Regions from separate parts of the Neobacillus sp. SRL179 genome, predicted to be linked through region 2. Evidence: predicted binding sites of a transcription regulator. Region 2 holds the regulator's gene; the other holds the start of a gene.

Region 1 (3,427 bases), 440 kb from region 2:
AAACGAACAGAGGAAGAAACGGCAAAAATGCTTCAATGACGATCAACAATATGCCTGGAATCGGTCCAAGGGCCCGATATTCTTGTATAAGACTCATTACATGTTCAAGTGTAAACCAAGCTTTTAATGATTCGAAGTCCATGCCGTTTTCTCCTTTATTTTACTGCTCTCTCTTTATTGTGTAATAAATTTATGGAGTGCTTCTTTATTTTTTTCAATATCCATTCTCAAAACGGATCCCTCCCCTTTTATCTTTGGTTCAGTAAAACTATTTTCGATGGGAATCCGTAGTGTTTCGATACTTCCTCTTTTGTCTGAAAGGAAATCTTTTGCCATAAAAACTGTATCCGAGGTTTTCATATTCGTATTAACGTACGGTGAAACAATACCAATTAATTTTGGAATCTTGGTTATGGTTTGTATACCACCCAATTGCTCTTTTATAGCTTTAACTGCTTTTTGCTGGCGTTCGACTCGTCCAAAATCTCCAACTGCATCATGACGAAACCGAACATAACCTAATAAATGTTCACCATTTAACCGTTGCAGACCCGGTTCTAGTGTTACATCAATATTTTCGGACATTTTTTTCTCTACATCTATTTCTACACCCTTTGGAAAGGCTTCATCTATTAATTGTACAAAGCCTTGAAAGTTAACTATTGCATAATATTGAAGGTCGATATCAAAGTTCTCTTTAATTGTTTGGCGCATTAATTCTGGACCTCCACGTGCAAAGGCAGAATTAATTTTATGCTTTCCATGTCCTGGTATATCCACATAACTATCCCTCATAATAGAAGTAAGTTTAAAGGTTCCTTTTTCTTGGTTATAATGGGCAATCATTATCGTATCTGACCTAGATGTTTTCTCATTTTCTCGAGCATCACTTCCAAGCAGTAAGATATTCGTATCACCATACTGATCCTTCTGACCATCAAATGTGTAAACAACATCATTTTCCTCCGGATCCTTATTTAGCATTTTTAATGATTGATTCACTCCTTGTTTATATTGAAAATAAGCATAGCCTGCCGTTCCTCCAATAAGCAATAAAATGACAAGCAAAATGGTCGGCCATCTTTTCCTTCTCTTCTTTTGGTGTCTATCAGATCTCATCGTTTATCACCCATTCGTCCTCTATTTTTTTCATATAGCACTATATGACGTTCATTTTTCATAAGGTTTCCTCATTTAATTCATTTTCCCCTACTAAATATCCTTCTATTAATAAAAACTTTCTCATATATTACCTCAAAATTGCAATAAAGAAAGCTCGTCAGCTGACGAGCTTTGCAAAATTTGTGTTCTATTGCTTTTATGAACTCTTTTTTGTAAAATAAAAAGGAACATTTGTTCGTTTATATATAGAAAGGTGTAGATGATAAGATGACCCGAATCCCTGAGCATGATCGTGACATATTGGAAAAGGCCATTTATTTACCAATGGTTCTTATTATCTTAAATCGTGATTTAGTGGTGGTGGATAATAGTCCTTTTAAATTGAAAATCCCTTATTTGAAATTAATTGAAGACACGATGAAAGATGTTCAGAAGGAATTAGCAGAGGTAAAACAGTATATGAAAAAGAATAAACTACAAGTAATTGAAACTAAACGGGACGATGCTTTTACCATGTATATGTTTATTTATAATGGCTATGAAGAAAACCATAATTACTTTAATCCAAGGATACGAAATAAAGTTCAGGAATTAATGGAAGCATACTTTTTAAAAAAACACCTGTCCCGATAAGAAATCATTTTGAATCTTTTAAATAAAATTCGCTGCTCTCCGAAGCCTTTGATACTTTAGGGCCATAAAGCACATAAGAAAGTTTTTTCTTACTATAATCAACTCGTTTTATGAACTCCAATTGCAAATGACAAGCTTTTAACCTTTGTTTATCAAACATATTAGGAGACACTAAAAAAGTTTTTGATTGATCGTCAGAAAAAATTACGCGGGTTTCTTGCGTTGAAACACGCTGATAATTCTTAATATGCGAAAGGAAGAACCAAGTACATTTAAGATTATCTGGTGAAGTTGTGCAAAAAGTGTATATTTGGTTAATAGGTTCGATAATTAGTGGGAGTTTTCTCGAATAGTTAATTAAGAGTCTCGTTCCCTTCCTCCGGCTCTCAAAATCGACACCATAATAAGCGCAGCTTTTTTGAACAATACTAGTTGGTTTAACAGGACACAGAAATTCGTCATCGATTTCACCAATAAGGGAATATATACTATTCCCATATTCCACCGGTGTAATATACCTTGTACAAGAATTTATGATATAATCTCCGATTTGTTTTCGTTTCAACTTTCATTCCACTCCTTTACATTTTAAATAACCATCCATATCTTACCACTTTTATTTTTTTACATCTTAAATATTTTGAATTGTTACTAATTTATTCACAAAGTTGATGTCAAGAATAATATTATCAGAAAATTATAAATAATATTGATATTATTGCTAAATCTCCATATAATAAAAAAAAGCATCAGAGGTGATGTTCGTGAAGGAGAAATCATATTCAGAATTAATGAAAACCGGTGCAATGAAACGAACCCGTATGAAAGAGAACTTTGTCCAAGATTTATACATCGATATGCTTTTATCAGAAATCCAATTAACGATTGAGAAGGAAAAATTGTTAAGGAACATTGACAAGGCCATTGATTGCCGTGACAAAAAACAATTTCACACTTTATCTGATGAACTAAGGAAAATTAACAAACGATTCGGTTCATAAAACTATTTAACCCGCCCGCCGCAAGGCGGTTGTTTTTTTGGAATAAGAAAAGCGGCAGCGCCCTGGTCACGGGCGCTGGAGCTGGACAATTTTCAATGTCAAAACTTATAAATTCTTATATTATAAATAAAACTGAAGACGAGTCACTCATCTTCAGTCATTTCCTTACTTATTACGATGCTCAATTTCGTACTCTTCCAGCATGGATATACGATCAAGCATCGATGGATGTGTATACCGGAAGATTTTCACCAAAACGGGCGGATTTACTTCACTCAGACCGGAGCGGGTTAATTCTTGAAAAGATGTAATGGCCGCCTCTGGATTTTTGGTCATCTCTATCGCATACTTGTCAGCCCGCATTTCCTGATACCGTGATACAAAATTGGATACCGGACTAGCAGCAAATAAGAGCATCGATATAATCATGAAAAATAATGGCAGGGATCGAATATCTCTTACATCTTCTATTTTAAGTTCCTTTCCCCATCGCCTTACAGCCCAATTCATCAGTTTATAGGTTAAATACAGCCCCAACAATGAAAGAAGCAGGTAGCCGCCAATTCCAAAGTAGATATGCTTTTCGACATAGTGACACATTTCATGGGCCATAATAAATAGAATTTGGTTATCATTTAGTCTATTTAAGGTGGTATCCCAGAGGACTATTC
Region 2 (3,427 bases):
CTCATATTTACACACCCTTTTGTTTTCAGTTAACAACCACAACGAAGCGTAGGATTGCTTTTTTCTATCTGTTTGATCTTTTCCGTCTGAACTGGTACATGCTCTAAAATGTCCTCTATGAGTGCATACAAATCACTTTGTGAATTCAATGAATAATAAATCCACTGACCCCTGCGGTCCTCTTTTATTAACCCTAAGTCCTTCAATTTACGAAGATGCTGGCTGATTGAGGGCTGACTCATATCAAACACTTCTTGAAATTCACATACACAACATTCTCGTTGTTTTAAAATGGTCACAATGGTTAAGCGGGTTTTATCCCCTAATAACTTTAAAACGTTCGCTGCACGTTCTATATCGACAATTGATTTCACCAAAATAGTCACTTCCTTTTATATAAGTAAATAATCATATTCCTATTTGTATTTCTGAAATATGTAATAGTCTAATTTTCTGTAAGCACAGGGAATTTATACATATATGAATGTCTAATTCAATTAAATTAACATATAACTATTTGCTTATATATTAAAACTAAGTTGAATTTATTTCAAGAAATCAATTGTAAAGTTAATGTAAATAAATAAGATTGATAGCCGCAGCTACCAATCTTATTTTTAACGTTTAAACTATTTGTTTTCAACATGAATACACAACTTATAAATCTTTTCATATATCAATAGTGTTAGTTTCTATCTTTCCTTCACGCTCATCCATATATTCTTTATACCTTCTATGTACTGTTGCTTTACTTACGTCATATCCCAATCCTCTTAAGGTTGCGGCAATTTCATGAAAGGTAAGTTTCTTTTTCCGAAGATTTATTATCTCTTCAACAGGAATCTCTTTTTTATCTCTGCCGCCCAAGTGAATATTGGATAAGTTCTTATATGGGTCGAAGCCATCCTTTATAGCCCTTGCCATTCCCCTGCTGATTCTATATTTTGCAATCCGACTTTGAAACTCTTCAACCGCACTTAAAATTTCTAAAACCATTAAATCTGCATCTGATAAAAAAATCTCACCCTGATCCTGTATGGTAAAAACTTTTATATTCATTTTTCGCAGTTCATGTATAAGTGCAATTTTAGAATGTCCCCTTCCTAAACGGGTATCATCCTGAATAAGTAAAACATCAGCTTGCTTTTCTTTAAATAATGCTAATGCTTCAATAATTCCATCTCGCTCTACATCAAATCCACTATGTCTTTCTTCAATTGTTTTTATGACATCAAATTGGTTAACTTCGGCGAATTCTTGGAGTTCTTCCTTTTGTCTCTTTAATGATGTATCTTGTGTGTTTTTTTCCGTGCTTACACGGCAGTATATAATTGCTTTCATTGATCAGCCTTCCTATTCTTCTTCAGGAGCACTAGCTAATATGGTGGTAGTGGAGTCAGCCTTTTTACTAACGGGAATGATAATTTCTTCACCAGGAAAGATTTGATCACTCATATCTTCGTTATGCTTTTTGACCCAGCTGACGAACTCATCATTTGATAAGGAATGCTGATCTGCATATTGGTTTGAAATCTTCCAGAGTGAGTCGCCTTCAGAAATAGTTACTTTTAAATATTCTTGTTGATCAATTTCATGATTCTTTATTGATAATATAAATGCCAGTGAGCAGCTTAAGATTATGAGAGTAATAGCATACGAGTATTTTTTCCATAAGTTTTTCATATAAATGCACCTCGATAAGAATATATGTTCCCTTTTGCTGTTTTTATTATATTCCGAACATCTGTTTGTTGTCAACCATTTTTTCGAACTTATGTTTGTATAAGATGGAAGAACATGCTATAATAAAGACAACATTAACCAGGCGAGGTGCATTATCATGGTAAAGATATCTAAACGGCAGCAGGATATCCTCGATTTCATTAAAGATGAGGTCAGAAGTAAAGGGTATCCTCCTTCAGTCAGGGAAATTGGCGAAGCAGTTGGACTTGCTTCCAGCTCTACTGTTCACGGTCACTTAGCAAGGTTGGAAAGTAAAGGACTTATTAGGAGAGATCCTACTAAACCTAGAGCTATAGAAATTTTGGATGCAGATGAAGCAGCCAGCATTCCAAGAAATAAAGTTGTAAACGTACCAGTCGTTGGGAAAGTTACGGCCGGGATTCCGATAACAGCTATTGAAAATGTAGAAGAGTACTTCCCTCTTCCTGAAAGTCTTGCTCCGTCAGATGAACAAGTATTTATGCTAGAAATCATGGGTGAAAGTATGATAGAAGCAGGTATCCTTGATGGGGACTATGTTATTGTAAAACAGCAGCAAACTGCTAATAACGGTGACATTGTAGTAGCCATGACCGAGGAAGATGAAGCAACATGTAAAAGATTTTTTAAGGAAAAGGACTATATTCGTCTGCAGCCGGAAAACTCTACCATGGATCCTATCATTTTACGAAATGTAGCCATTCTGGGAAAAGTCATCGGAGTCTATCGACATATACATTAGGATAAAAAGAGCTGCGATCAGCTCTTTTTTATTTGGGAAAATTTCTTTAAATAAATAGCAATCATGAATAAATACTAAAAACTCAGTATTTTTACTCATGCTCATGTTGTTAATCTTTCATATAATAGTAGTACACCAAGATTTACCTTAGGTCCCAAAAATAATAGGCTTAAGGAGTGTGAGAAACAGTGTTAATGGACATTATTTTCTCGTTAGTGATTGGTGGGTCGGTTGGAATTCTTGGGCATGTTCGGAAGCATGGAAAAATCATTATGCCTCGAAGAACAAAAAAGTTCCTTTATCTCGGTTTTCTGGAAGAAGTACTTCTAGGTGCAATTGCCTCTCTTCTCCTCGTCCTGTATACAGCTCCTAATTCTTTTGTGGAGATTCTTATTTTCTCTATTATTGCAGGAATTACGGGTGATACCGTTCTGTATCAATTTAGAATAGTGAAACATGACGGAGAGAAATAATAGGTTTAGTTTCCCCAGTATGGATGCCTCCTTACTGGGGTTTATTTTTTTATTAATATGAAATAAAAAAAAGCTGTATAAAAACAGCTTTTAATTCCTTGCCAACACGCCCATTTCAGTAAAAACATCTCGAATTTGGTGTGTATATTCGCCAAATTTCTGCGTTTCTCTTAAACTCCAGTGCCTTGGGCGCGGAAAATCAATCTTTATTTCCTTTGTCACTTCACAAGGACGATTCGAGAGAATTAATACTCGGTCAGATAACATGACTGCTTCTTCTATGTCATGGGTAATTAAAAAACAGGTTTTTTTATGCTTCATCCATAGGTGTTCAATATCAGAACCAGTCCGCTCCCTTGTCAGGGCATCCAAAGCGCCAAAAGGTTCATCCATGAGAAGGATTTGAGGATCATGCAAGAGCGCTCTACAAATAGCTACCCGTTGCTGCATCCCTCCCGAAAGTTCTTTAGGATATTTATTCTCAAACCCT

The links. Region 2 encodes LexA, which represses DNA repair genes until DNA is damaged. Its sites were predicted from a motif close to CGAACATATGTTCG; they were not measured.
Region 1: the regulator LexA is predicted to act here: its motif matches at 1,347-1,360, upstream of AC4E8C_RS06425 (YhjD family protein).

The regions. Positions count from the first base shown of each region.
Region 1 is NZ_OZ481792.1:1,307,558-1,310,984, reverse strand. Features, by position in the region: gene AC4E8C_RS06435 (TVP38/TMEM64 family protein) at 1-142, opposite strand, end outside; gene AC4E8C_RS06430 (LCP family protein) at 175-1,119, opposite strand; gene AC4E8C_RS06425 (YhjD family protein) at 1,390-1,755, shown strand; gene AC4E8C_RS06420 (competence protein ComK) at 1,760-2,320, opposite strand; gene AC4E8C_RS06415 (IDEAL domain-containing protein) at 2,520-2,756, shown strand; gene AC4E8C_RS06410 (M48 family metallopeptidase) at 2,922-3,427, opposite strand, start outside.
Region 2 is NZ_OZ481792.1:1,749,808-1,753,234, reverse strand. Features, by position in the region: gene arsB (ACR3 family arsenite efflux transporter) at 1-5, opposite strand, end outside; gene AC4E8C_RS08700 (ArsR/SmtB family transcription factor) at 30-377, opposite strand; gene AC4E8C_RS08695 (YneB family resolvase-like protein) at 670-1,341, opposite strand; gene yneA (cell division suppressor protein YneA) at 1,354-1,683, opposite strand; gene lexA (transcriptional repressor LexA) at 1,841-2,464, shown strand; gene AC4E8C_RS08680 (DUF4257 domain-containing protein) at 2,659-2,937, shown strand; gene AC4E8C_RS08675 (ABC transporter ATP-binding protein) at 3,028-3,427, opposite strand, start outside.